Regions from separate parts of the Bacillus jepli genome, predicted to be linked through region 3. Evidence: riboswitches for the same ligand, from Rfam matches in the RefSeq annotation. Region 3 holds a riboswitch; each other region holds the start of a gene.
What was found. Region 3 has a riboswitch for cyclic di-GMP ahead of ABC371_RS14225 (anti-repressor SinI family protein). Riboswitches for the same ligand answer to the same signal wherever they lie in the genome.
Positions count from the first base shown of each region.

Region 1: linked by a shared signal. The riboswitch ahead of ABC371_RS09975 (peptide chain release factor 3) and the one ahead of ABC371_RS14225 (anti-repressor SinI family protein) in region 3 are both predicted to bind cyclic di-GMP.
Region 2: linked by a shared signal. The riboswitch ahead of ABC371_RS08340 (hypothetical protein) and the one ahead of ABC371_RS14225 (anti-repressor SinI family protein) in region 3 are both predicted to bind cyclic di-GMP.
Region 4: linked by a shared signal. The riboswitch ahead of ABC371_RS22345 (EAL domain-containing protein) and the one ahead of ABC371_RS14225 (anti-repressor SinI family protein) in region 3 are both predicted to bind cyclic di-GMP.

Region 1 covers NZ_JBDFMO010000001.1:1,976,074-1,983,698, forward strand. The annotation lists gene ABC371_RS09950 (S1C family serine protease) at 1-565, shown strand, start outside; gene ABC371_RS09955 (peptidylprolyl isomerase) at 592-1,464, shown strand; gene ABC371_RS09960 (hypothetical protein) at 1,691-1,975, shown strand; gene ABC371_RS09965 (NUDIX hydrolase) at 1,987-2,442, shown strand; gene ABC371_RS09970 (DNA-binding protein) at 2,576-3,145, shown strand; cyclic di-GMP riboswitch class I at 3,159-3,243, shown strand; gene ABC371_RS09975 (peptide chain release factor 3) at 3,643-5,226, shown strand; gene ABC371_RS09980 (DUF2198 family protein) at 5,761-5,988, shown strand; gene ABC371_RS09985 (hypothetical protein) at 6,102-6,713, opposite strand; gene uvrB (excinuclease ABC subunit UvrB) at 7,014-7,625, shown strand, end outside.
Region 2 covers NZ_JBDFMO010000001.1:1,684,392-1,692,016, reverse strand. The annotation lists gene ABC371_RS08365 (HD domain-containing phosphohydrolase) at 1-1,401, opposite strand, end outside; gene ABC371_RS08360 (GGDEF domain-containing protein) at 1,505-2,572, opposite strand; gene hpf (ribosome hibernation-promoting factor, HPF/YfiA family) at 2,931-3,485, opposite strand; gene ABC371_RS08350 (hypothetical protein) at 3,956-4,108, opposite strand; gene ABC371_RS08345 (hypothetical protein) at 4,382-4,717, opposite strand; cyclic di-GMP riboswitch class I at 5,391-5,476, shown strand; gene ABC371_RS08340 (hypothetical protein) at 5,923-6,156, shown strand; gene ABC371_RS08335 (DUF8042 domain-containing protein) at 6,337-6,678, opposite strand; gene fliT (flagellar protein FliT) at 6,686-7,036, opposite strand; gene fliS (flagellar export chaperone FliS) at 7,036-7,437, opposite strand; gene fliD (flagellar filament capping protein FliD) at 7,457-7,625, opposite strand, start outside.
Region 3 covers NZ_JBDFMO010000001.1:2,778,884-2,786,508, forward strand. The annotation lists gene ABC371_RS14190 (HPr kinase/phosphorylase) at 1-921, shown strand, start outside; gene ABC371_RS14195 (ABC transporter ATP-binding protein) at 954-2,744, shown strand; gene ABC371_RS14200 (lasso peptide biosynthesis PqqD family chaperone) at 2,783-3,076, shown strand; gene ABC371_RS14205 (lasso peptide biosynthesis B2 protein) at 3,085-3,582, shown strand; gene ABC371_RS14210 (nucleotidyltransferase domain-containing protein) at 3,560-4,741, shown strand; gene ABC371_RS14215 (VanZ family protein) at 4,806-5,273, shown strand; gene ABC371_RS14220 (helix-turn-helix domain-containing protein) at 5,327-5,659, opposite strand; gene ABC371_RS14225 (anti-repressor SinI family protein) at 5,789-5,929, opposite strand; cyclic di-GMP riboswitch class I at 5,964-6,053, opposite strand; gene ABC371_RS14230 (YqhG family protein) at 6,432-7,226, opposite strand; gene ABC371_RS14235 (DEAD/DEAH box helicase) at 7,204-7,625, opposite strand, start outside.
Region 4 covers NZ_JBDFMO010000001.1:4,381,561-4,389,185, reverse strand. The annotation lists gene ABC371_RS22355 (helix-turn-helix transcriptional regulator) at 166-366, opposite strand; gene ABC371_RS22350 (PilZ domain-containing protein) at 437-982, opposite strand; gene ABC371_RS22345 (EAL domain-containing protein) at 997-1,707, opposite strand; cyclic di-GMP riboswitch class I at 1,798-1,883, opposite strand; gene ABC371_RS22340 (HD domain-containing protein) at 2,999-4,228, opposite strand; gene ABC371_RS22335 (RNA polymerase sigma factor) at 4,657-5,166, shown strand; gene ABC371_RS22330 (zf-HC2 domain-containing protein) at 5,156-5,557, shown strand; gene ABC371_RS22325 (hypothetical protein) at 5,550-5,864, shown strand; gene ABC371_RS22320 (hypothetical protein) at 5,974-6,384, shown strand; gene ABC371_RS22315 (lysozyme inhibitor LprI family protein) at 6,667-7,320, shown strand; gene ABC371_RS22310 (hypothetical protein) at 7,517-7,625, shown strand, end outside.

The sequences.
Region 1 (7,625 bases), 800 kb from region 3:
AAGTGCAAAGGACCGAAGCATTTCTGTTGATACCTCTGCAGGTAGCTGGGAATTAAACGTTATTCAGACTGATGCGGCCATTAACCCTGGTAACAGTGGTGGTGCTCTATTAAATACACAAGGGCAAGTCATTGGAATTAACAGTTTAAAGATTGCCAATAGTGGTGTTGAAGGATTAGGATTTGCCATCCCTAGTAATGATGTCGTACCGATTATTAACAGTTTAATTGAAAGTGGTAAAATTGAGCGTCCATTTATCGGTATCGGATTAGCGGATCTTGGGGAAATACCAAGAATGTATTATGCCGACCTTCCTGAAGATATAAAAGAAGGAGTTATTGTAACAAGTGTTGCACAGAACTCTGCTGCTGAAAAAGCTGGATTAAAAATGACCGACGTGATTGTGAAAATCAATGACACTGAAGTTAAGAGTTCAATGGATCTTCGAAAATATTTATATTCAAAAGTAAAAATTGGTGATGAAATTCAATTGAGCTTTTATCGCGGCGGTAAACTTGAAACAGCAAAACTAACCTTAACAAGCAATAATACAGGAATTGAATAACTTATAGTGGTGAAGGGAATTAAAGAATGGGGAAAACAAAACTAGCCTGGGCCGTTGGGTCAATCTTATGTATTGCACTCATCGCGATCATTGGATTCACATATGTAAAGAAGGATGTAGTTGCAAGTGTAAATGGCGTGGAAATTGAACGCGATGAGCTTCATACATCATTAGAGAAATTTTACGGATCACAGGTTTTAGAGACACTAATCACGAATAAAATCATTGCTCTAGAAGCAGAGAAGGAAAACATAGAAGTTTCTGACGAAGAGATAGATAAGGAGTTGCAGGCATTAATCGACTCCTATGGAGGAGAGGAAACTTTTACGAGTGCCATTGAAGCGAGTGGAGCAACCCGTAAAGATATCGAAAACGATATCAAGCAATTTATTCAAACGAAAAAACTATTGGAACCTAGAATAGTAATTACAGATGATGAGTTAAAAACGTATTTTGAAGAAAACAAGGATTCCTTTGCGCAGTCCGAGCAGGTTCAAGCTAGTCATATCTTAGTTGATGATGAATCAACTGCAAATGAAGTTACGACAAAGCTTAGTGATGGTGCGGATTTTGCAGAATTAGCGAAAGAGTATTCAAAGGATACTGCTAATGCAGAGGCTGGTGGAGAGCTTGGCTATTTCGGAAAAGGTGAAATGGTTGCTGAATTTGAAAATGCTGCATTCTCATTGGGGATTGATGAAATTAGTGACCCAGTAAAAACAGACTTCGGGTACCATATCATCAAAGTGACCGATAAAAAAGAAGCGAAAGAAGCAACCTATGAAGATAGCAAAGACTCCATTTACGCAGTCCTGTTTGATCAAAAAATCTCAGAGGAATACAGTGCGTGGTTAACTGAAAAAACAGAGGAATACAAGATTGAGCGAAATCTATCCTAACTTGATTTAAGGCCCAAACCGAAAATATGGTTTGGGCCATTTTCATTAGTTTTGCAGGAAATACTTCCGACAAATTTTTCTGTTGCCGACAACATTTCCCGGGAAACGACAGCAGGTATTTGATACTGACAGTATTCTATTAAAAGGCGAAATTTTCAAATTTTATTTAATGGATAAATGTGATATTATTTCCATAAATATCAAGTTTCGATAAAAGGAGTGAAATATGAAATTTACAGTTGTATGTCTTTTTATACTATTTATTGTGATTGGAATAGTGAAAAACAAAGATAAGAATTATGCCAAACAAGTGGGGGTGTCATTGATGCTTCTGGGGACTTTGAATGCAATAGCCTTATACAACGTCGACAGTTTTTCAATTGACGATCCTGTACAATACTTAGATATTTTTTTCATTAGTCCAGAACGAATTGACACTTATGGGAATCTATCAATTGGAGTCGCACTAATTGGGCTCATCATCTATCTGTTTTCAGAGATTAAAAGATAGGAGGACTTGCCATGGGCTATATAGAAGAGTTAAGAAAATTGGTTGGCAACCGACCGCTTAATTTGGTTGGTACGGCAGTAGGAGTAATTAATGAAAAAGGAGAAATCTTGCTTCAGCAACGAATAAACGGTGTTTGGGGTGTTCCTGGTGGATTTTTAGAATTGGGAGAATCCACCGAAGAAGCGGGTAGGAGAGAAGTACTAGAAGAAACAGGGCTGCAAATCGGGAAGTTGGATTTAGTAGGCGTGTTTTCTGGAAAAACCCACTTTGTCAAACTCCCAAATGGAGATGAATTTTACCCAATTACCATTGCTTATGTCACAAGAGAGATTGTTGCTGGAAAGCTTGACGTAAATCGTGAAGAAGGATTAGATGCTCAGTTCTTTAGTCTCAGTGCACTTCCCGAAAACATGAATCCACTTATTCCAAATTTACTACAAAAATATCTTCAAACTAGAAAAGTATAAAAAGCACTTGACAATCTATAAAAAAATAAAATTACCAATGTTTTTTTAGTCCGATAGTATGATATGATAGTGGTATGTCATCAAAAGGCCTTTCATTCTTAGTGCTATTAAGAATGAAAAGGGGAATTTTGATTTGAAGAAAAGAACATGGAAGTATGAGGAAATAGAGTTTTTGAAGGATAATGTAGGTCGAATGAAAATCTCTACGATTGCGACTCACCTAGATAGAACGGAAACAGCCGTTGAGTTAAAGATTAAGAGATTAGGGATTTCCAATACGAAGTCCTTCACCGGTCAATTAACGATGCATGAATTGGCAACTCTATTAAAAATTGATCCAAAGTCTGTAAAGCTATGGATTGACAACCATGGATTAAGGTACACAAAAAAGGCAACACGAAATACACGGAAATTTTACTTTATTAAACCTGAAGATTTTTGGGATTGGGCAAAGAACAATAAAGACCGAATTGACTTCTCCAAGATTGAAAAAAATGCGATTGTTCCTGAACCTAGCTGGGTTGAAGGGGAACGTTCCAAGCAAAAGAGGGTCAATTACAGGTCATGGACTACGGTTGAAATTCATTCCATGATCGAACTTGTCGCAATGGGGAAACCATTTTCAGACATCGGCAAAAGATTAAATCGTAGCCCAATTAGCATTCAACGTAAATATCAGCGTATGCGCAACGCCATTAGATAAGCAGAATACCAAACTATACAAAAGGCAAAATTGTTGAAAGACGATGACGCAAAGCCACGGGCCTAAGGAGAATTCTCTATGGCGGCTGGGTTGCTATAGAATGGAAGGGTACCTTTATTTGATGACGAAAAATGGGAGAGTCTAGTTGGAAAACTAGATTCTCCCGTTTTCTTTTTGCTAGATTATTGGTCTAGTAACTTTCTATCTAACTCTTTAACGCCATTCATTATTTGTACTGCAAAACCGACACAAGTAAGAATAATACTTAAAGTAAGAAAATATGCTACAAACATGTAACCTTCACCTCATTACAGTATTTTTTCTATTTCTACTTTTAGTATAGTGCGAACCTGTATAGTAGGCTGTGATGTGTATCACAGATTAGCCTCTTTTTTTGATATTCCTCGTCAAAATTGGAATCAATTCACGTTGTAGTTCTTTTTTTAATGTGATATATTTTTTTAGATAGAAATTGTGATAACGGAAGGAAAATTTACATGAGTTATATAGATGAAGTTCAAAAGCGAAGAACATTTGCCATCATCTCACACCCGGACGCCGGGAAAACGACGATGACTGAAAAATTGCTATTGTTTGGTAACGTGATTCGTGAAGCGGGAACTGTAAAAGGAAAAAAATCAGGGAAATTTGCTGCATCGGACTGGATGGAAATTGAAAAGCAACGTGGAATCTCAGTCACATCAAGTGTTATGAGTTTTCCATATGAAAATTTTTATGTCAATATTTTGGATACACCGGGACACGAGGATTTCAGTGAGGATACCTATCGTACATTAACTGCTGTTGACAGTGTTGTGATGATTATTGACTCCACAAAAGGTGTTGAACCACAAACGATTAAGCTTTTCAAAGTTTGTCGAATGAGAGGAATTCCGATTTTTACATTCATTAATAAGCTTGACCGTGAAGGAAAGGATCCACTTGATCTGTTAGCGGAAATTGAAGAGGTGCTAGGGATTGAATCCTATCCAATGAACTGGCCAGTTGGTATGGGAAAACGATTTTTAGGGATTGTCGACCGTTATAACAATCGGTTCGTTCATTTTACTGGGAATGAAGATGAAAAAATCATTCCATTACAGGAGCTAGAGGACGGCAAACATCCAGAGATTACTGAAAGCCCGATTTATGACAGTGCACAAGACGAATTACTCTTATTAGACGAAGCTGGAAACAATTTTGATGTAGAGCGTGTAGCTAAGGGTGAACTTACACCTGTATTCTTTGGTAGTGCGCTCGCAAACTTTGGTGTAGAAACATTTTTCAATACATTTTTACAATTTGCCTCAGCACCGAAGCCTCGTAAAACAAACCTTGGATTAGTTCCACCAGAGGACGAAATGTTCTCCGGGTATATTTTTAAAATCCAGGCAAATATGAATACGAAGCATCGTGACCGGATTGCGTTCCTACGTGTCTGCTCCGGAAAGTTTGAGCGTGGAATGAGCGTTAACATCACTCGTACCGGTAAATCAATCAAATTGAATCAAACCCAACAATTTATGGCGGCAAGCCGTGAAACAGTTGATGAGGCATATCCTGGCGATATTATCGGAATTTATGACCCGAACGTCTATCAAATCGGTGATACATTGACGGCAGGTAAAGAAGATATGCATTATCAGGAGCTACCTGTGTTTCCACCGGAAATGTATCGTAAGGTTCGCGTAAAGAACGTGATGAAGGCGAAGCAATTTAGAAAAGGAATTGAGCAACTCGTTCAAGAAGGTGCGATTCAATTATTCAGACAGGAATCAAATGATGAATTTATTCTTGGTGCGGTTGGTCAGCTCCAATATGATGTGTTTGAATATCGATTAGAGGCAGAATACAATGTCGCAGTTGAATTCACTACCCTTGGAAATCGGATTCCAAGATGGATTGCGAACAAGAATGTCGATACACGCCTGTTCGATTCAAGAAGTTTACTTGTTCGTGACCGAAATGAGCGCTATGTAGTTTTATTTGAAAATGACTTTACCTATCGTTATTTCCAAGATAAAAACAAGGACATCGAACTCATTGATTTATTTGAAAGTAACGACTATAAAGGTGTTTAAAATAAATCGCCCAGAAACTTTTCTGGGCGATTTATTTTATGAAAGGATGCAGAAATTTGTTTCGAAAAATCGATTAGGATCCAGTTGTTGTACTAGTTTATGATAGTAGTGGAAATGGCGTCTTCACAGCGGGCGGTGCAAATTTTGAAACATAAATGATTGAGCTTGCTGGTGGGAAAAACATTTTTGAAGAAATTACTGACAAGCATTGGGTCACTGTTAGCTACGAAGAGGTTCTTGCTAGAAAGCCTGATGTGATTTTGATACACGACTATGAAGCACCTTCAACCGAACGAAAAATAAAGGACACCAAAAACACCCTGCCCTTTCACAGTTAGAAAGTGTTAAAAACGAAAACTTTGTTGTCATTTCGCTAGAGAGCGTATTACCTGGAAACTGTATGGCGTAAGCGGTGGAGAGTTTAGCGGAAGGGTTTTATCCAGAGGTGTTTGAATAGCAAGGGTAAATTATGTGTTTTACTTTCGTTGTTTTGGTATAGTAAATTTATGAAATTGTTGAAAGGACACGAATTTGATGCTATTGAAACTTTTGCTGGCGCTCATCCTTCCGGGTGTACTCGTCGTTTTCTTTACAAGGGTGACTTATAATTATTATGTAGGCTTCTTTCTAGCGGTTGCTCTAATTGCTGCATCCATATATAAAGGATATGCAGATTCCATTTATATCATTATTGCGGATATCATCTCGCTTGGATTGGGATTTCTGTATGCGAGGAACATGGGGAAAAGGGCTAAAAAATAAATGGGTATGTCGGGGGTTTAATGAAGGACTATTTGCTATAGAAGACGCAGCCAAACGTCCGTCATCTAGGGGATGAAGGACTGAATGCTCATGATGTTGCATCGGACAGTCCTTCATTTCTCCTCCATCTTCTCTAACTCTGTAACAAACACTGTTTTAATTTCAGCATCCCCAATTACCCCATTATGAAAGGTGTTTGAATCCATCCAGTAAAGCTCTCGGAAGCTAACCCCGTTATTTAACTCGATTTCTAAAAAAACACGTTTACCTTCAAATTTTCCAGTTAAGTGAAGACCATACGGGTCATCTAGTCCAAGCCGATACCAAGACTGGATAAATTGTTCCTTTGATTCGTCTGAAAATGTGTGTAGCCTGCTACCATCCTCGGTGCTTTCAATATGTATATTTTTTACCAATCCATCGAGTGGGTAAAGCTCCCCAGCTGTTTTTGCTTCCTTATTTTCATCAAAAACATATACTTTATCATCGGCAGCTACGATGAATGAAGAAGGGTATCCTTTTATCTCATAAATCGAAGTTCCTTTAGGCAAGTATGCGGCATCTCCATTAACCATCTTGTGATCACTGCATGCATGTTCATTCATCATGAAAGTCACCTTCCCAAGTTCTTTTCCCTTCTCGATTGAAATCGAGCCTAGTTTGTCGTAAGAATCAGGAAAATCATGTTGATACTTTACATCGTTATCATCAAAGCATCCACCCATTCAACAACTTCTCCATTTGGACAACCTGATATTCTGACATTGTTATTGCATGAAACTAAAAAGCCTAATACGAAAACGAGAATAAAGATTCCACACCTTTTTATCATAAAACACCTCACCACTACATGCTTTTTTCCAAATTATAACATGTTTTACAACAGATATTTTAAATAAAAAATCGAATATCAGTTCGTATTTTTGTTTGTTTTAGGTTGGTTTGTGGTACAATGTTTCTATCGAGAAAATGTCAGTGAAAAAACACATAAAACAGTTCAGAAAAAACGGATTGGAGGATTGCATGTGAAAGATCAATTTGAATTAGTTTCTAAATATTCCCCACAAGGTGACCAACCGAAAGCAATTAAAGAGCTAGTTGAGGGAATCAAGGCGGGGAAAAAATATCAGACCTTGTTAGGGGCAACTGGAACAGGAAAAACATTTACAATTTCAAATGTAATTAAAGAAGTAAATCGTCCAACCCTGATTATTGCCCATAATAAAACATTAGCTGGGCAGCTTTACAGTGAGTTTAAAGAATTCTTTCCTAATAATGCTGTTGAATATTTTGTCAGTTATTATGATTACTTCCAGCCCGAGGCGTATGTTCCCTCATCTGATACATATATCGAAAAAGACTCAAGCGTGAATGATGAAATTGATAAACTGCGCCACTCTGCAACATCTTCGCTTTTTGAACGACGCGATGTTATCATCATTGCCAGTGTATCATGCATCTATGGTTTGGGTTCTCCAGAGGAATATCGGGAACTCGTTGTGTCCCTACGTACGGGAATGGAAATTGAGCGTAATGAACTTTTGCATAAACTTGTGGATGTTCAGTATGAACGAAATGATATTGACTTCCGTCGCGGAACCTTCCGTGTAAGAGGAGATGTAGTCGAAATATTCCCA
Region 2 (7,625 bases), 1.1 Mb from region 3:
TAGCACACCAATTCGGTCGACATGCTGGCTAGTGTCGTCATCACGGTATTCAGCAAGATCAAGTAAACTTTCAACCGTATCAAATATCACCTTTGCATCCTCCGTTATATCTTGACTAACAAGCAAGAAATGATCGAGTTCGGCAAGCCGAGACTGTTTAAAACGCCATGTTTTATAATAAGAGGATTCTCCCCCTTTTTCACGGGTCGTTAACACAGATTCATTAATATTGGTGACCTTTGCCGGGCATCCAATACATGGTAGAACACGATCATAAAACACTTCATAACAACGCTTCCCTATACTATCTGAAGCATTAACTCCTCTATTCTCAAGCAACTTACTACCTTTTTCATCAATCCACGTCAACTTACCAAAATCGAACGTACTAATTTCATAGGAATATATATTAAGAAAGCTATATGTATGTAAAAAGCGATACGGTTTAAGGAACTCTTTTATAATCGAAAGAATAAACCGTGAATACCTTTCAAAGGAAGTTAAAAATAAGGATACTCCTTTTTCATTCCGTTGCATTTTTTCCAGAAAAACGTCCCTTAACACCTCATTCATGGTGTCCACAAGCGAGGTTAATAGATGGTCATTGACATGATGTTCATTTATGCTTCGCGTCCAATCCCGAATGATCCGATAACATGCCGCTTCATCCCGATACATTTTTTCATAGAAAAATTGTTTCAGAAAGTTTTTGATGTATGGAATAAACGATTCCATAAATTTTATACTATCCTGCGGAACCCTTTTTAGTAGTACTTTTTTATAACCTTCAATCATTTCATTTAGTCGAAATGTCAGTAACCCACTATAGGAATCCAAAATGTCGAAATCCTCGTCGGTCAATCCCGACTTTTTTTCGAGATTACGAAATTCATAGCGTAACGGATATAAGGCTTTATCTAACTCCACTTCATTGTATGCATCCACTGTTATTTGCATATCAAAATTAAGAGTCGCCTCAATGGCATTTAACAACCGAAGCGCTTCGTCCCCTGAAAGCAAATTGCCCAGCAACTTCGAGATGATTTGACAATAACGCCGATTTGTTGAAATATACCACGGCAAGTCCAATCCAATTTTTGAGTGAGCTTTTCCAATTAAAAAACGATTATGTGTGTAGGTATCATCAATAACTGGAGAAAAAACCTGTTTTAAGTAGTGTCGCTGTGCATCCTTTAGCCGTTCAAGACTCGAGTTGTCATCGATAATTTTCTTCAAATGATCAACTCGGTAAATTTCGTCATACAATTCCTCTACAATTTCATCAACCAAAGAAAGTAGTAATTCCTTATGTCGGTGGATTAATGCTAGCGACTCTTCCGTCAATCCCGTTAGAGAGATTTGCGCTAGCTGCTTAGGGTCCTTAATACGTAAATATGCCATCCATTACACTCCTTGGTGGAACACGAAATTAGAATATTATTATAATTGTATTTTCCTATAAAAATGGTAACAAAAACAGCTGGAAAAAGGAATCTAATTATTGTTAAATCGCATAACTAATTTGATTCCGGCCATTTCGCTTCGACGCATACAAAGAGTTGTCTGCTTTTTCAATAGCTTGATAGAGTTCTTCGGGACCCTTGAGCTCAGAAACGCCAATCGAAACCGTGACTTCAAGCTTCTGGTCCTCCACATAAAACGGCGTATGTTCAATCCCGCTATGAATCCCAGAAACGATGTTCATCAAACTTTCCTTGGAATCAGCCTCTAAAAATAAAATAAACTCCTCACCACCATAGCGCCCGAGTAAAGAATGTTGTGGCGGAATAAGTCTCGATAAGGTGCCCGCTACATTTTTTAACACCGCATCACCATGAAGATGACCAAACGTATCATTAATTTTCTTAAAATGATCCACATCAATCATCACAATATACGTTTGACGAGAGCTTGTCCTATTTTTAATATAATTTTCAACATAACGCATATTATAAAGACCGGTCAGAGGATCACGTTCCGCATAAAACCGTAGTCTTCTCTTTAACATCACTTCTCGATCCAGCTGATAAATGAAAAAATAAAGTATAAACGCGGACACTTGGAGTCCCAATATCCGAATTAGGTAGATTTCCCCAAACACTTCCGAACCATTTGGAACAAAAAACAGAATCGGCAAGTCCGATACAAGCCAGCATGCCGTCATTAACAAAAACAACGAAATTAGGCTAGGCATCGCTCGATCCTTTTTATGAAAAAGAAGAGCCAGTGTAACAGGCAGAATCATGCCAAATACCACGCCGGGCAAAGTTCCCACTCCACCCATGCCAAGCCTCCAGCTAACCGCAATAATAAGGGCAGGAATCGCATGCTTCCATCCGAATAAGATAGAGAAGATCACCAAAGGAACAAGACGAAGATCAAACCCGTAGTCCTCATAGCGGACTGGCAAATAAAAAAGAGAAATCACGCATGCTGAGATAAGAATCAGAACGCCCGCAGAAAACAAATACTTGTTTATCGATTTCCGATTCGTCACCAGGATGCTGATGCATAAATACATGAACAAAATGACTGCAATATTGGAAAGGGTTGGTTGTAAAATAGTGATCATAGATATCCCTGCTTTATTTATAAAGTGTTACTTCAATTTATGGGTTTTTGAGCACAGGAAATAGTAACATCGCCCATCCCCTTTATGTGGGACAACAACGCCAACTGACGTTTCAGTTCCTGCCGCCTAGGAAATCGGGAGGCTTACGAGTTACCTGTGCATTTGTATTATCTACGATGTGAATCATTTTGGCTATGGGGGATTCCCCCTATTTTTCAAGAAAAAACAAGATGCCCGTCTACCGGCGACAAGCATAGGACGAGCAGAAATCGGCTTGTCCAAGGAGTGAATGGCCGGTGTGTATATTCTCAAAAAAGAGGCAGCCTGGATTCAGACTGCACTCTTGGACATTCGTTATTTAGTTAGGTTCAATGATGCCGTATTTGCCATCCTTACGGCGATACACGACATTGGTTGTATTCGTCTCAGCGTTTGTAAAGACGAAGAAGTTGTGACCTAGCATATTCATTTGCAGAATCGCTTCCTCACTATCCATCGGTTTCAAATTAAAACGCTTCGTACGAACTAATTCGTAATCCTCATCCTCAGTTTCTTGAACGGCTGTCGCAGTTCCAGCCCCACCATTAAACATGGTCTTGGTAGAACCTTTTTCACGAAGCTTGCGGTTGACTTTTGTTTTATACTTGCGAATTTGACGCTCAAGCTTGTCAGTCACAAGGTCAATCGCTGCGTACATATCCTCATGAGATTCCTCTCCGCGAAGCACAAGCTGCGGCATCGGAACCGTTACCTCTATTCTATGATCCTTTGCATTATTCACTTTTAAGTTAACATGTACATTGGCATCCGGAGTGTTTTCAAAATACCGTTCAAGCTTTCCAAGTTTCTTCTCAACATACTCTCGCAATGCTGGAGTTACCTCAATGTTTTCACCACGAACGTTGTAATTCATACAAGAACTCCTCCTTTTAACTCGGGCTAACTTACGCTAGTCCTTATAATGCATTGGACACAGCCAAGACCCTTTTTAGGGTATCCAACCTGTGTAACAATATAACCCTAGTTGATTTAAGGTTATAATAACTAATTCAACACACACCTCCCCAATTCCTGCTTTTTTGTAAAGGAAATATGAAGAAATTGTGAAAATATTAACTTGATCGAATGTGGAAATGGGCACGTTGTTCCACGGGACATGGGGACAGGTCCCTCGCCCCACTTTACTTATTATGTTGTGAATGTAAATTTGTAAACAATATGTGTAGGTGTAAAAATATATGCATGTCTATGGTGAATTATGAATGGTAACTGTGTGGATTCTAGGGTGAAAATTGCTTGAAGAATTCTTCAGTAGTAGTATACCCAAAATGTGGGAGGAATATCGGGGGTTTATAAAGAAAATGGAACTGCCTACCTTACAGTTCATATTCTTTTCCTCTTTTTCTTTTTAACCTGTTTCACCGGCTGCTTTTCTGCTTGTTTCCATTTTGGGATTTCTTCCTTTCGTTTACCTAAATAAAACTCGGCAACTGAATAAAACGATGAAAAATCACCAGATAAAACGTCAAAGTCCATGTCTTCTCAGTCCAAATGGAGACAGGTCTTTTCCAGCTTGGACCATTTCCTCTAAGGTTGGGATAAATGGAATTTCCCCTTCTGAATCAAGGTGAATCAAAAAGGATAACCTGAGGCCGGCTGCGCTTATATGGGCAAACAAACGTAAATCCCTCAAAGTGATAGTAGCAAATTTTGAGGGACTTTTCTTTATTTTTATGAATTTAATTAAAGTAAGGGGTGAATTGTCGAAAAAAGATTCTTACTAGTTAACTAAAAGCAAATAATATACGATTATTGTCTCGTTAACCGCTCAATTTCAGTCTCAACTTTGAAGATTCGTTTATTTAAAGCCGAGGTCTGGTTATCAACATATTCTGCAATTTTCTCAGTGAAATTGCCGAGACTTTCAATACTATTTTTTTGTAGTTTTTCTTGACCCACTTTAAGCTCATTTTGGTTTGTCTCTAGTCGATCCAAACGATGATCTATACCGTTTAAACGCACGTCTATACCATCTAACCGTTTGTCTATGCCATCAAATCGCTTGTCCATTCCTTCTAAACGAGTATGAATCGGCTTTAATTCTTCTTTTAAGACTGTGCGTAATAGTTCTTCCATCTCATTCATAACAATTCCTCCTACTTTCAGTATAGCATGAATTTTTACCCTTAATAGATTCGATAGGATCATAATTTGGTGCAAATTCAAACAATTTCTTACTGATGAGAGTGACTCCATCTCTTTTTAAATGAGAGCAAACTTCCATTGGTGTTATTCATCTTGTGGGAATATTGATGACATAAAAAAGTGCGCTTATCTTTAGGTGAAATTGGGAGATTATTCTTAGGAAGCTAAAAGATCTTTATACTTTTATTTTAACACAAACGAAACGTATGTTCTACAAAAAATCTTATCTTTTAAAGTTTTTGATAGGTTTGCAGTAGAAGATGGATTAATTTTATTTAGAAAGAATGCCACCATTTTCAGATGGCATTTTCTACTTTTTCTTATCAAAAAAACATCCCGGCAGCAGGGAGTGATGTATTTAGTGGTGGATGTTACAGAAAGATTTGTATCATAATAGATTTTGGAACATGATATAAAAAGGAATTTATTACGATTTTTTATTTGCTGTGGTGAAAATCTTTTAGCCGACTCAGGCAGGGTCACTAAAGACCCCAATTTTTCGTATAGGTATAATTACCTATTTTAGTCTGATTATACAATATTTTGTCAACTTTTGTTGAAAAAGTACTACTTTCGTTTTATCATTAAAGTAGTGAATTTAAACTATTGACAAAATTGAAAAAGGCAAACTTATTGAAAGGTAAGGACGCAAAGCTTCGGGTCTAAGGTTCTATGAACTAAGATAGCCGAGTTGCCAAAAAAGTCGTGAATAAATATATCGGTTATAGAAATAACCAATTGTTTAATTTATCCACCATTTTTTTGGTGGATTTTTTTTATATTTAATTCAAAGAGACTTTTATAAATGGTTATTACATCAATTTTGATTAATCCGAAAGAAGGTTGAAATAAGGTGAAGACCATTAGTAAAGAACAAGTTTGTTTTAAGTGTAAAGAAGTAAAATCCGTTAATGACTTTTATGAAAAAGGAAATCGCTTTATGAATTGTTCAGAATGTCGTAAGGCTAGATACAATAGAAAAAAATCAATTGAATTTTTATTAAATAAACAGAAGCAAACAAGACAATATGTTTAAGAGTCATCTAAAAATCATATGCAACGTCTGTAAATATAAACTAGTAAGATAGTTAGCTTAGATGTAGGCTATTCTAGCCATAACTTCTATAAAAAAGGGGATGTTTATCTTGACCGTATTATTTGGAACTGTTGAATATTTTGAAAAAGAAATAGAGATTCAAATGTCTAATGGACAATTGCAAAATTTGACTACTAGTAAAAGTTTAGAATTTGCCTATTCATCGGTAAAAAGTGAAATTACGGATGTTTTTATATGTAGTGATAAATTACGGAAGGATTTATTGGTGAATCTTGAAAAAGCATTAGAAATGGTAAGTGGATCTATGGTGGGTGTTGATTAAAGATTAAATATATTCTGTTGAAGCGGAATTAAACGTTCTTATGATATGTCTCCAGGTGAAAAAATTACCCCTACCCGTAAATATTACTATTCCTCTTCTCAAATAGAAACACCTGAGCTTAGCCCGGGTGTTTCCCTTATTGTATGACATATATTGATAATTGATCTTGAATGCTTTCTTTCACGCTAGGAAAGCGGGATAAATATTGGATTTGATTAACTGTTGTTTTTGGGGTTCATTTTCATATAAGTCTTCTAGTTTTGATATTTCCGTAATAACGCCATTAAAGGAAAGGATAGAAGTAACAACCTCTTTTTGATCTTTAAACAAAGAAAGTAACTGGTCACTTGTTTGATAAATACTAGATAAAGCTGCAAAAATATCAACTAATACCTGGTCCGCATTACTACGAGATATATCTTCAAAACTACTTACTACATATTCAAATCCCTCTTCTACCGTACCAAGCAACTCATAATATCTTTGAAGGACATCGTATTGTTCTAAACTAAGTTGTAACATATTTCACCTATTTTCTTTTATCAAAAAACATCCCGTCAGCTGGAGCTGATTGATAGGGATTGATGTATTTAGTGGTGGATGTCTTCCGTGTTTTTTGATTCGCGATGTCCTGTTGGATTTCTTTTTTTAGTGTATCTAACTTGCCATCAATGAAGACATTCATTTGGACAATTTCAGCACCGAGTTTACGCTGTTCCTCTGTATAAGGAGGTTTGACGTCCGACATAAGTTGCTCCCGCTCGTCAAGAAACTTCGTAATAGATTCAATGAGTTCATCACGTTTTTCCTGCTCGACAGGCTGAGTCAACAAACTGTGTAGTTCCTTCGTGATGCGATAGAGCTCTACTACCGGATTCACTAAATCTGTCCACCTTGTGCATGCTGGCGCTGACGGTTCACCTGAATAACTTCTTTCCAAGTGTCTCGGAATTCAGTCACAAGTCCTTCAACCTCTGCTATAATGTCAAGGTCATTATTAAGATTGGCTTCCATCAAACGACGGTTCATGTAATCATACATCGCCAACATGTTTTTAGACACTTCCACATCCATGTTTAACGTAACCATGAACTCACGGATAATGTTTTGCGCCTTTTGAAGATTTGTATTTTTTTCTTGTATATTGTTTTCCTCAATTGCTTTACGACTAAGCTTTATAAATTTCAAGCAACCATTGTAGAGCATTAACGTAAGCTCACCTGGTGTTGCAGTCGTAACTGAATTTGATTGATATGCTTGATATGGATTTCCGATTGCCATTTACGTTACACTCCTTTTATTAACCACTAAAGAAATTCTGCATGAGGTATGCAGATTGTTGATTCGCACGTTGGATTGCTTTTTCCATTGCTGTGAATTGGCGCCAGTAGCGATCTTCGATTTGAACCAGTCGGTCTTCGAAACGGTCGATACTGTCTTTCAAACTATCAAGGTTTTTACCAATCGTG
Region 3 (7,625 bases):
ACAGCTAATAAAGTTTATACCTATAAGGGTTTTGGATTATATATAACAAGTCAAATTCAATTACCCGAGATGCCACTAATCAACATGGATTATTACAGAAAAGATCTACATATAGAGGTAAAAGAATTAAGGATGAAGTGCTCAAAATTAAGTGAAGTGGCTCCCTACTTTTATTTTAAAGAAAGTCAAGTCATTTTTACAGTTCCTAATGTAGCGATATATCAAATTGAAAATGGAAATAAGATTATTGTGTCACCGCTAAATGGGGTAAGAGAAAACCAGGTTCGCCTTTATCTACTCGGAACATGTATGGGTGTTCTTTTATTGCAGAGACAAATTCTCCCTTTACACGGTAGTGCCATTGAAATTGACGGGAAAGCATATGCAATTATTGGTCATTCAGGTGCAGGCAAGTCAACTCTTGCAGCAGCATTTCTTGAGAGGGGCTATAAATTAATAAGTGATGATGTAATCCCGGTTTCCATAAATAATGAAGGAATTCCAGTTGTAGCTCCAGCTTATCCACAACAAAAACTATGGCAAGAAAGTTTAGATCAATTTGGAATGAGTTCTCAAGGTTTTCATCCGATTATTGATAGGGAGTCAAAGTTTGCCATCCCAGTTCATGCAAGGTTTTGTTCAGAAAAAATGCCTCTAGCAGGAGTATTTGAACTTGTCAAAACGGAAGGTGTTTCGATAAAAATGAATTCATTATTGAACCTTAAAAGGTTACAGACACTATATATGCATACATATCGAAATTTTCTTATTGAACCTCTTGGTATGCTTGAATGGCATTTTAATCTCTTAGCGAAAATTTCTCCAAAAATTACTATACTTCGTTTGGAGAGATCAGATAGTTTCTTTTCGGTTAATGAACTAACTTCACATATTCTCTCAACTTTAAAAAATAAGGAGTAATCTATGAGGAACTTAGTAATGGAGGCTGAAAATTGAATCACATCCTATATTTTTATAAAAAATTAAGATTGTATGCAGGTAAAAAACTCTATTATAACCTCCTTGCAATGGTTCTTATTAGCTTTCTTGATGGAATTGGAATAATAATGTTAATTCCAATAATTAGTATGAGTGGCATTTTAAACATCGATTCGGATGAGATGCCTGTTTCCTTTGTGTTTGAATATTTAAATAATATTGAAGGTGGCTTTAGCTTTACTATAATTCTAATGGTTTTTGTCATCATAGGATTATTTCAAAACCTTATACAAAGATTTTTAACCATTCAAAACGCAAAAATTCAAGATGGTTATTTTAGAAAGCTCCGCATCGAAACGTATAGTGCTTTAATGTATTCAAATTGGGCATTTTTTTTAAAAAGAAGAAAATCAGACATTATTAATTCTTTAACTGCTGAGATTGCTCAAGCAAGTGCAGGAACTAATGCGTTTTTACAATTTATAACAGCAATTATTTTTACTATTATTCAAGTTATTATTGCTTTTATTTTGTCTCCAAAAATTACTGTTTTTGTTTTGCTTAGTGGTTTTATCTTAACCATTTTTTCATATAGATTTATTAGAAAATCCAGAGCGTTAGGCCAGCTAAATTGGGAATTTGGTCAAAATTATTTAGCTGGAATTACAGACAGTTTTAATGGTATAAAGGAAATTAAAAGTAATAATCTTGAGGAATCCCGTATTAATTGGTATAGCTCAATAACGAAACAATTACACGATGAGCGAATTAAATATACAAAGCTTAAATCCTTATCTCAATTTTATTATAAAACCGCCTCGACAATACTGATTGCTATTTTTATTTTTTTATCTGTTACATTCTTTCACGCTGAGGTTGCTCACTTAATGCTTATCATAGTTATTTTCTCGAGGCTTTGGCCAAGAATCACATCAATACAGGCTGGATTAGAACAAATGGCAACCATCGTCCCAGCTCTAAAAGCCGTTATTAGGTTACAACAGGAATGTATGCAATCCAAAGAAGTAGCAGCTAATATTGAACAAAGTGCTCTCGATATTACAAGTGGAATAGAATGTAAAGAAGTATACTTTCGTTACAGTAAAATCGATGAAGACCATGCTCTAAAAAATATAAATATTTTTATTCCAGCTAACAAAATGACTGCCATTGTCGGTAAATCGGGTGCAGGAAAGAGTACACTGATTGATTTATTAATGGGATTAAATCAACATGAGAAAGGTCAAGTGCTTATTGATGGGGAACTTTTGTCCAGTTCTAATATTTTGTCATTAAGACGATCAATCAGTTATGTACCACAAGAGCCATTCTTATTTAATGGTAGTATTAGGGACAATTTATTAATTGTAAACCAAAATGCAAGTGAAGAAGATATTTGGAAGGCTTTAGAATTTTCCTCAGCTGCTGAATTTGTGCAAAAATTACCTCAAGGGATCGATACATTAATCGGTGATCGGGGAATTAGGTTATCCGGTGGAGAGCGTCAAAGAATAGTACTTACAAGAGCTATTTTACGTAAACCATCAATTCTTGTCCTAGATGAGGCAACAAGTGCATTAGATTCCGAGAATGAAACAAAAATTCAAGAAGCGATTGAAAGATTAAAAGGAAAAATGACAGTAATTGTTATTGCACATCGATTATCAACAATAAGGAATGCAGATCAAGTAATCGTGTTGGATGAAGGAAGAGTAATACAAAAAGGGGAATTTAAGCAACTTGCAAGGGATAAACAAGGGATGTTTAGTAATTTACTAAATAAGCAGATGAAGGCAAGTTTATAAATGTTTTGTTCTTTATTAAGAAAAAAACGAGGAGGTACATTATGATTAAGAATCAAACAATTTCATTAAATAACACCGTTTCACAATCCGAAGGCAACATTGTAAGTAACATGGGCGAAGAAAAGGTAATGTTGAGTGTTCAAAATGGTAAGTATTATAACTTAGGAGAAATTGGAGGAGAAATCTGGGATCTAATTGAGAGCCCTAAATCTGTAAATGAAGTGATTTCTTCTTTAGTCAATGATTACGATGTGACCCAAACTGAATGTGAAGAGCAAGTACAATCTTTTCTTGAACACTTATATAATGAAAAACTAATTGAATTGAAATAAGAGGTGACATGAAAATTAATAAAAAAATTAAGAAGTTTTTTACTCTTGATTTTGCTACGAAAGTGATTTTAATAGAAGCTTATTTTTATTTAGCCTTGGGTCGTATGTTAAAAGCATTACCTTTTGCAAAAGTTGCACCTACTTTAGGGGTGGCTTTGAAGGAAACATCTTATAAGAAAAATGTTTCTAATATGAAGGAATTGAAAAATGTGGCAAATGCGATTCAAATCATGAGTAGGTACACATTTTGGGAGAGCCAATGTCTAGTTAAAGCGTTTGCTGGGATGAAGATGCTTGAAAGACGACAAATAGAGAGTACCCTTTATCTTGGTACTGCAAGGGATGAGAAGGGGAGTATGATTGCTCACGCTTGGTTAAGAAGTGGAAGCTTTTATGTGTCGGGTTCAGAAGGAATGGAAAAATTTGCGGTTGTTGGCATGTTTGCAAAAAGAGTTCGTAATAATGGGGTCAAGGGAGATCGAAATGAACAACATTTATCAACTTGATGTTACAAAGGTTCCTAAAGAACTTACCTTTCTATTAGATATTATTAAAATGGAAACCGTAACTGATATTACGGAAAAATATAAGAAATCCCTTGATCAAATGGACTGGGAACACTTTCTTAAATTGATTCTTCACCACCGTCTATATCCACTTTTATATTCAAAGATTAAAGTATTAGAAGAGAGTAAGGTCCCAACGAAAGTCGTAAATTCGATTTCGCATTATTATCAAAAAAATACGTTTCAGATGCTGCATCTTTGTGGACAAATGGAGTATGTGAGTAGATTGTTTATATCAAATGGAATCTCTCCTTTGTTTTTAAAAGGTCCCGTACTTGCTACAGACCTTTATGGTGATATTTCTCTACGTACTTCTGGAGATATAGATGTTCTTATTCCGATCGAAGACTTAGAAAGAGCTGAAGAGCTTCTTAGTGAAGAAGGGTACATAAAGGATGAATATATTCAATCCGTTCTGAATGATTGGAAGTGGCGACATCATCATTTTACTCATTTTCATCCGAAAAAGAGGATAAAGCTTGAAATCCATTGGAGGCTAAACCCAGCTCCAACAAAAGAGCCTAGTTTTCAAGAATTATGGAACAGAAAAAGAGTAAGCACGATTACGAAGTATCCAGTTTATATTTTAGGTAGTGAGGACTTGTTTTTCTTTTTAATAACGCATGGAGCTAGGCATGGTTGGTCAAGGTTACGCTGGTTATTCGATATCCATATGCTTGTTCAAAAAGATCTTCATTGGTCAACACTTCGAAATTTAGTACAAAAATATAAAACTACACATCTAGCAGGGCAAACCTTGATTCTTTCGGCTAATTTATTGAAAACAAAAATAACGAAAGAGATGAAGCCGTTCATCAAAAGTACCCGAAGTCAATTGTTGGCCCAGCAAGCAATCTTTTATATTGAGAGAATGATAAATTTACATACAGAACCAGTCCCCCAGGATATTTCAAAATATCATTCACGCCATTTATTTTCACTTATGTCAATCCAACAAAAGTTTATGTTTATTTTAAGTACATTGCATCCTTATTATATGGACAAGGAAACATTGCCATTACCTAAGAAACTGCATTTCTTGTACTTTCCATTACGGCCGTTTCTATTATTATGGAGAAGAGGGAGTAGGCAAGTTTAAATGAATAGGAATCAGGACATGATTATAACGAAGTATATTGTTTGAGGGTAAAGGTAGGTTTTTTATGCACTTATATATCATTCGCTTTATTTTACGAATATTACCAGTTGTATATATGCTTTGGATATGGTTACAATCAAGTCATTTTAATCCTAGCAAATTAGAGGGTATTCATGTTCAGATTGGCTTACCAATCTATTTAATGCTAGGTGCAGCACTAGAAATTGGTCACTTATTTCAGTTTGCTATTTTGTATGCCTTATTAGTGATGGCTTTCCTGACCTTTAGAAAGCTTTCACTCAAGATAGAAATTCTTCTTTTTGTAATCGCTGTTTTATATGGTGCGTTAGATGAAATCCATCAATATTATGTTCCGTTCAGATCCTTTTCGGTTACCGATTTAATAAAAGATACGATAGGCGTCGTTGTTGTTTCATATATCATCCACAAAAAGTATTTTAATCACAAACAATCAAGGATAGGGAAATTTTTAAGAGGAATTACCGAACTTAAAAAGAATTTCTCCATATAAAATAAAAAAGCCCTTCAAGAGATGAATTTTTTTCACCTTCCTGAATTGCTTTTTTATTTGTTATTGGTATTTTTCCATTTGTTAAATTCTAAGAATGCCTTAAATTCATCCTTTGATACTCCAGATTTCATTGCTTCCTGTACAAGTTGTGCCCAATCAGAATCAAGATCTTCTATTTGAACTTCGTGATCCTCATTATGGAGTAGAGTATTCACTGATACCCCAAGGACCGCAGAGATTTTCTCTAAAAATTGAATAGAAGGATTTGATTGAAGGTTGCGTTCGATTGAACTTAAATAAGATTTTGCAACCCCTGCTCTTTCAGCCAATTCGGATAAGGATAATTTTCTTTGCAAACGGTATTCTTTGATACGTTGACCAATCATAAAATCCACCTTCCTCCATTTATGATTATAACATAAAATGAAGAAAATTGTTTTGTATGACGAACGATTTAATCAAAAATATTGCAAAAAAATGTGTTTTCTTGAAGTAGGAGTGGGTTTCTCTGTTCTTTATCCAATCATAGTGTTAAGTCCGTCAGCTTTTTCTGCAAAGAACGCTTTGATTTCATTCACACTAATGCCCATATCTAGTGCTTCTAAAATTAGGTCTACCCATTCCTGATCAAGTGTTTCGTTTTCTACTTTTACCATACTTTTTAATACCCTCCCAAAATACATTAGTATTCCAGGCAGTCCAGCCATCATAATTGAAATCTCCAACCTTAGACCTGTGACTTTGCGTCCCAATTTTTCAAAAGGTTTGCCTTTGTCTGTTCGAAGCTAAGCTGACTGACCTAAAACGATAGTCCATATATGTATAGAACCTTAGTATTACATTTAGAAGTATAAAACATGGGAATTGATGTTTCTGTAAAAAACTGTCGATGTCAAAATATTTACAAAATACAAATAACTAAACGGGTGAGCTATCGAAATATGGTTATTTTTTCCTGTATTTGTAGAATTAACTCGAAAGATAGGGAGAAAGGCCTATGATTTGTTAACTAGTTAGAAGGTGTGGTTAATGTATAACGAAATTCTAACACGATTTTTTGTAATTTTTTCAATGAAATGCAAGGTATTTGTCGAACGATTTTTTAGAAGAAAGCCTAAAAAAATGTAACCTACCCCCAAAAATGAGGATAGGCCTATTTCAGATCGCGTTTTGACAAAGATAAAACAATCCTCCATTGATTATTTCGACAAGAACTCTCGGTTCGTATTGATCCTTAAGGGCTTCTTTTTCAATTTCATAGCTTTCAGGTTTTTCGTCGATTCCCTCATAAAAGGCATCTAACAAAGCTAAATCCTCATCCCAACGTTGTCTCGCTTCATCTGCCCATGCATGATCCTGTGATTCAACGAAGCCTCTCACATATTGTTGAAGACGATTGACACCACTTTGCGGCTTCACAAGTGGTGACATCGTGTACGTTAAATCAGGAATTTTTGGTGTGAGTGGTAGTTCCTCTAGTTTTTCCTGAAAGTCCTCAACAATGATTCCGTTGATTAGCTGTAAGCCCAGTGACATTAACACATCACGCTTACGGTCACTTTTATAGGAAACCTTCACATTTAACCCAAGCCATGGGAAAAGGGGTGTATTTCCTTGAGCACCCGGGGGCTTTTGCTGATACAATCGAATATAGCTTGCTAGCTTTTTTGTTGATTCAAAAATTTGATGTAAGCGGGGAGCCCCGAAATGGATAAAGTCACCCTTTACATTGTCAGGCGTTTGGTCCCGGTCCGTAATTAACGTTAGCTTCATTGGATTCGGTTCTCCGCCTGTTTTTTCAACATATGTCCAATAAAAGGGGCGGTTCATGAGTTGCTTATCCAAATCAATTGTCAATTGCACGGACATATATCCTGGATGTCGTACAAGAATTTCACAATGATTTGATACAAAATATTTCTCTAGAAAATTAACGATTTCCTGTTGCTGCACGCTGCTCACCACCGTTTTGTTCTTCAAAGCTAATAATCGACGTTAAATTTTCCATTTTAATTCTCATTTCACCCTCACTCCGAGACCGAAGCATGATGTCTTGAATGTGATCTTCAATATTACCAAGATCGAGCCTTGTTAAAATATCGTCTAATTGACCGATGACACGTTCAAACAGATTAATTTTTTCATATAATAGCTTTAAAATATGCTCTTCAACCGTGTTCTTTGTTGCGAAATTATAGATATGAACATCTTTTTCCTGACCAAGACGATGAATACGCCCAATGCGCTGTTCAAGTCTCATTGGATTCCAAGGAAGGTCATAATTGATTATATGGTTACAGAATTGCAGGTTAATCCCTTCGCCACCAGCCTCAGTTGCAATCAAAACCTGGA
Region 4 (7,625 bases), 1.6 Mb from region 3:
TTTGATTATTTGAGATATTCTTAATTATGTAGGTTTCTAACTTATATAAACAAAAGAAAGACAATGTTCGACATTTATTAAGGATCTTATTTATATTGGATACGAACCAATAATTAAAGAAATATCAACAGCGTTAATCACGTGATCTAGTCACGGCAAGATATACTATACAACTCTTATCTTTGAAACAGGTACTTCATAAGATTCAGCAAACATATTGAGTAATTCTTCTTTTGGTGTTGTTTTGTCATTCTCGTATCTACTTATGGATTTTTCACTGATTCCAATACTTTGAGCAACTTGTAATTGTGTTAAGTTTTTTTTAAGTCTTAATATTCTGAGACTATGACCTATTGAATGCTTCAAATTTTATCCCCTTTTTTCTATACTGTAATTATAATGCCCTATCTCGAACGAAGATAGGGCTTTTTGTATGTTAGCTTATCTTATTCCGTTGTTTTACTTGGTAATTGTGTAGTGCTATGTTTAATCTTTTAATGTCATTTACAGATAAATCTACAAACTGTACGCCGTATGAAACCGTTTTTCCCTTAAAATGATCTTCTCTTCGGATAATTTTTCCTTTTAATTCGAATACTTCACCGTGGAAAATAAAGTTTATTTTCATTAATATATTGTGCTTAACGGGAAATTCATAAGAAGAATGAAATTTTAGCCCGCCAATACTGATATCATGAATCATTTCATTAAAAGACTTATTCTTTAAAACTCTTAAAGAATTGTTACCAAAATCTATTAGAGTAAAAGTGCCTTCTATTCCGGGTAGTTTAATTCTATAGGAATTTCTCTTTTCTAAAGGCTGGAATTTATTAAATTTTCTTAGTTGACTTTTTAATGAACTGTTATCCTTATGTAAAGTTTTAATCAACTGAATTTGCTTTACTAGTTTACGTTCATCTTTAATAAATAAAATTAACAAAAAAAACAATATTATAGTTTGTGCTAAAACTATGTAGCTCAAAAATTTCACCTCAATTAAACAACTTTAAAGGCTTTAGGTCTACCTAATATAAAGCCTTGACCATATTTAACACCAATTGCCTTTGCAACTGCTAAATCCATTTCGGTTTCAATTCCTTCTAGTACTAAATTAATATTATGATTATTAGTATAATAAAGAATTGTTTTGATTATTTCTTGTTTTTTAGGTTCTTTATACAAGTTGTTGGAAAAATATTTATCCAACTTAATAAAATTTGGGTCTAATTCTATTATTGATTTTAGATTAGAGTTTCCCTTTCCCACATCATCAATAGCAAATTTAATACCATCTGATTTAAGTCTGGCAATATTCTCTTTTAAACTTGAAAAATCAGTAATGGTTTCCATTTCACTAATTTCAAAGATGACTTGTTGACTAAAGTAGTTGTTATCGGTGATAATTCTCTTTATAAAGGGCAGAAAATTTGTGTTTGTAAGGGTAGATGGAAATACATTCAAAAACAAATGACCGTCCTTTTTTGAAAATCCTGCCGAATGGTAGGTAAATGCAGCTTTATGAATAGACCGCGAATCTAATTCATAGAGCTGTTTTTCTGTTTTTGCAAGGTTAAAAGTTTCTTCTGGATTTACATCATGAGAGGTTCTTAGGAGTCCTTCAAATCCAATCCTTGTCCATGTCTGAATATCAATAATGGGCTGGAAAAAGTGTGAAAATAATTCATTTTGAATCAAATTTCGAATCATATTAAGTAATCACCCCCTTCATTCTAATTTTCAGAATAAAAAAAAGACGACTACACCGAAAAAAACGGGAGCCATCTTTTCTCCGCTAATTTCGGTAACTCGACTACCATTGCAATGATTGCTTTAGGTTCGTAGCTTTGCGTCCTTATCTTTCGATAAGTTTGCCTTTATCGTATAGCTTATACATTTGTATTACCTTTTCCTTTAATATAATATGACAAAAGTCTTATAAATTCAACATAATTTGACAGTAATTACAAAATATCTATTTATGGTATAGCCAATCATATCTTTATAATGTCGAATTTTGATTTATTTCTGCTAACTTTTAATAGGAAAAGAAGTTTAATTAAATAATGGTTTGTTATCTCAGTAATGATTAAACTTTTTTATTTGAACCCCTTTTATTATGGTTGGGAAATTTAGGGAAAAGATTTGTCATTTGAATTTTGCTCTTTGTACTTTTCAAACAGAAATTGGAGTCCATAAAATAGAAATACCTTTGTAAAGAAATAAAAGAAGAACTGTAAATGATTTAGACGTACCAATGAGAAATACTTGATTTTTCTCGCGAATTTGGCAAATGGGTAGGCAAATAGAACATTTCCGATGGCATTAAGAAACACGAACTTTGTAAATTTTCCATATGACCACCTCATTAACCAAATTGAAAATACCGAGAAAAAACCAATATTAAAAGGGAATTCATTAAATAAATATGGATTTGGTTTATTATAAAAAACCCACCATCTACGTTTTTTTTCCTATTAGTGCCGTGGTCGCCTCTATACATCCGATAAGAATGGAAATAGGTAAGAATCTCTTTAAATTTTGCAACCCAATAAAAGGTACAGTTGAAAATGCAATTATAACCATAGAAAAATTTAATATCTTTTGGATTTTTATTGACATAACATTAAACATCCTTTTTTATAAGCTAACTTTTCCTATTATTATTTTATGGTATCCGAAAATTAAATTTATATGTAATAACTGATAGAGTTAAGAGTTGATGGAAAAAGGTGAATTAGAGTCCGCGTTTAATGTTAGTTTTTTTTCGATAACGTTATGTAAAAAGAGTGTAATTTATTAGAGAAACATAAAAACCCTAAGCTTGTAATAAGTAGTCTACATGCTTAGGGTATTTTGGGTAGTCATTTGACAAAAATGCAGAATGATTCATGCAATCTAAATTACCATCAATGTCATGATTTTGTGTCACTAAAGTTTAAATAGTGTACCAATGAAGACTAATTGCGATTTTCTACAATGCTTATCTTGGTCCTTTTACTTATTTCAATTCTTCAGTATTTTCATATCTACTATCCAAAAAGTCTACTATATGAATAATATATCCTTCAATAGTTTGTGGATTTCTAATACAGGAACCCCATTCAGGAAGACCATGATGACACAAAATACAATGTGATATCTGGTGAATATCCTCTAAAGAAACAATAATATTTTCACTTTCAATTATTTTGGACAGGATAAGTACTCCATAAGGAATGTGTCCGATCATTACACCTAACTCATCCATTGTAATTCCTGTCTGTTTACGGTTATCAAGGTTTGAGTGATCGGCTGATGGGAATAGAAACTTAAACTCTTCATATTTTTTTCCTGCATGATCATATTCAAGTAACTTACCGATATCGTGGAATAATATACTTGTCAAAACTACGTTATAATTTGGAATAGTATCTTTGTGTTCCATCATTCCGTAAAACATTGTATATAAATGATCAATAGTATCTTTCCATACCAATTGTTGAGGGTTCACGGATGATTGCATTTGCGCCCATATGTCACTTTTGTGTGCTTTCTCAACCCGATTAATAAGTTTTAGTGTTGCTTGGTAGTGATTTTTTTCATGTCTTAAAATATATCTTGCAAACCTCATTAAACCGACTGTATGTTTTAACAGCCCACCCAAATAGTTATGATGAAACCCCTTTGCAGCAGGCCTTATGCAAAACTGATCCCAGAAACGACGCATAGCTGCAAATGAAATTTCTTTATAAGGTGACTCAAGCTCATCAAGATAAGAAAATAGTTCAACCGCCAACTCTTCGATGTTTTGTTTAGTGTACGCCAGTAAACTGAAAGGATTAATATCTTCTTCACAAGGTTTAAGTTTGTTAATTGTTAATGATTTATGCCCACGGTAATCGTCAACTCTAGCCTCAACATCAAACACAGAATATGTTTCTAATAGTGATTTATTTATCTCTACAGAGCCTTCGTTATCCCACAATTTTGCATTTATTGTTCCAGCATTATTACTGAATCTGATTTTCATGTATTGTTTATTTGTTTTTGTTGTTTCAATGCTAAATTCGTTTAGGAGGAATCGGACACGAACAATATTCCCTTTTTCTTCATTCTGTATGTTAAAAGTTTCTTCCCCGGTTGGTAAGACTGGTAGTGGGAAATCTCTCAGTATTTCTTCTCGCTTTATATCAGAGGTCCCATAGATAACGGGGATAAAATCATAGAAATATGATTTCGGTTCATTCATTTTCATCACTCCCATTAAAGTGGTTAAGCCTATAAAAATAGCTTAGGAAATTTTAAGCATTCTCTTCTTTTCATTTTACAATATATATTAGTCTATGAATAAGAAAATTAACTTTTACCAAAAAGGTTGTATTGAATTTGTTAAATTTGTGTACTAATAGAAATGAACTAAGAGGGTTTTGTTCTATGAGGACGATAGAAAATTAATATTTAACTAGTGTAAGAACATAAGCAGCTCCTGATTTAACCATTGAGCAGATTATTTTTAAATAAACAAACTTCTTTGATTTGATTAATCAGACTTTAGTAGAATACTAATTGGAGGGAGATAGGGAATCCTATCTCTTATTTAAATTTTTTATAAAAACTTGAAACGTTTTATTTTATAAAGACTCTTATATATTGAACTCTTTGAATGGAGGTAAATAATTGGATGAGTTTAGACATTTGTATAATAAATATGAAAAACAAATTTATAAATATTTGATTTATTTATCAGAAGACAAATTCATTGCTGAGGAATTGACACAAGAAACATTTTTAAAAGCCTTTAAGTCCATTTATAGTTTTAAAGGACAAAGTAAAGTATCTACTTGGCTATTTCAAATTGCCAAATATACTTTTTATAGTTATTTGAGAAAAAATAAGAATGATGAACAGGTTGCTGATATCTCTACTTTTAAAAATGAAATTACAAATAAGGAAACACCTGAAGATATTTATTTAGAAAAAGAAGAATCGCTAGGTTTGTTAACAGCTATTAAAAATCTAAAGCAACCGCAGCAAGAGATTGTTATTCTGCGTATTTACAATGAATTGAGTTTTAAAGAAATTGGGGAAATATTTAATCAGTCTGATAGATGGGCAAGGGTAAACTTTTATAGAGCTAAAAGTAGACTTGTTTCAATTATTAACGGAGGTGAAGAAGATGAAAAATAATTGTGGCATCGTAAAAGATTTAATCCCTATGTATGTAGAAAAACTCACAAGTGAAGAAAGTAATCAATTTATTGAGGAACATCTTCACTCTTGTAAGGATTGCGCGAACTTTCTCGAAAGTGCTGTTAGTGATTTATCAAATGAAGATTTATTTTATGCTGATGTGGATATAGATGATGAAATGCTAATGAAAGGTATTAAACGCCGACTAAATAATTTGATGTTTATTACTATATTAATTGGTGTTCTTATTGGGCTTGGTATTTCCTTGCTGTTCTTTCCTCTAGCATTAGTAGGGTTCGTGACATTTCTTTTATTAATCGTTGCTCTGATATATCTATTGAACAATAATCAAGGAAGAAAAATTCAAAGGGGGAATAGGGATGATTAGTTTGCTTAATCTTGGAAGTTTAATTCTTGGGCTGATTGCTTGGATACTTCCTATTATAAGTCTTATTTTATATAAAAATCATGGGCATAGGAATTGGTTTACTTTTTCCGTTATAAGCCTTAGTGCTTGTGCTATTTCACTATGTTTTCAAATTTTTTATAATCATCATTTGGTGAAAATTGAGGATTGGTCTGCTCTTCTTGACACCACAGGTGCTGTAGCGTTCGTCTCTGCAGTTCTTCTCATTGTTACGGTTGTATTAAATGGAATAACACTTATCTTATATCGTGGCAGAACTGTAAAGTAAGGGTGCAACTTACTCCAAAAGTGATTGTAAAAAAGAAATAATTTAGTTGAAAGTAAGTCAAATTATTTGAAGTAATAGAACATTTGCAGAGGGGATAGTGGAAAGGTACATGAGAAAAATTATAGTTCCTATAATAGTCGTGATAATCGGAGCTTTAGGGTTTGCAACTTTTAAGCTTGCACAAGATGGATTTGATATTACTGTAGAAAATAACACCAAAAAGGAAGTATCAGGTTTATATTTAACCTACGACGATATAAAATCGGATATTAAAATACCATCCGTCCCGTCAGGTGAAAAATATACAATTAATGTTGATCCAAACGAGGATTCCAATAATAACTTTAGTGAAGCTGCGTTAAAATTAGAATATAAAGATAACAAAGGTAAATTACATACAGAATATGTTATTGGATATTTTGAAAAAGGTTATTCTGGGAAGGCTGACATAAATATAAAATCTATTGATGAAAATGGAAAACTTAAAGTAGAGATTATAGACAATATATCTTTGTATTAAAAAACTGTTGTTCCTTAATTCAAATACTATGAAAGAACGTAATTAACTTCATTCTTTGTGGTGAAGGTCCGCTTTATGAATGGCTACAGACTTCAGGTGCTTATCTTCAATAACAATTTACAGCATTGGGTAGGGGAGGAAAACAGATACAGAAACAATTCAAATAGTACATATTTGTAAAGAATTATAGTCCAATAGGAAATATATGTTAAAGTAGTAACGTGTACCTATTTTTATTATTGGTGTATTTGAAGAAAATTTTATTATAAAAAGGAGATAAGGATGGAAAATAATAAAAAATTTGTAATAACAATTATTACTATATTATTAGTTTTATTGGCTGCTTGTAGTAACTCAAAAGATGAGGTAAGTGAAAAACCAGACACCGAGTTAATCAAGACAGCTTCTACTCAGACCGCAAAGGATGATTCCTCAAATCCGGGTTCTGCAGATAATGCTGCAAATCCCGACAACACTGAGACAGACACCAACGATAAAGAAACTAATTCATACAAAAAAGTGGATACATCAAACAATGCATCTGCAAAAGATGAGGAAATTTCTACTAATTCCCGTTCAGTGAGTACGAAGGACGAGTATCTCAAAAAGTTAAATAACACTAAAAAAGAAGCGGATCGAATGGAAGCAACAGATACATCAACATTCGCCCTTAAAAAGTTAGAAAACGATAGATGGGAGATTTGGGATGGTTTGCTGAATGATATTTATGGGGTCCTAAACGAACAACTTCCTACAGACGAGATGGACCAATTGAGAGAAGAACAACGGAAATGGATAAAATATAGAGACGATACTGCACTAGAGGCATCCAATAAATATAAAGGAGGCACGCAGGAACATTTAGAATATGTAGCTGTGCTAGCGAATCTTACAGAAGAAAGATGTTATGAATTAGTTGAGGATTATATGATGTAACTCTTAGTTACTGATTATTAATTAATTCTTCTTAACACCAGTCATTAATAACTTACTAGTATTTATGAAATGCTAAAAAAAGTTGAACGGTACATAAGCGATTGCGTTAATCCTTTTAGGATTAACGCAATTAGTATTTTAAGGTAATAACCTAAAGCAACGGTATTCTAGTTACATAACTAAAGGAAGATGAAAATTGAGATATCTAAATGCTGTATCATTATTATTATTTGGATTAAATGTATCGCATTATTTTTTATTTTTTAACGGAATTGATTTAGTTCCAGATAAAGTGTTTTTTCCTA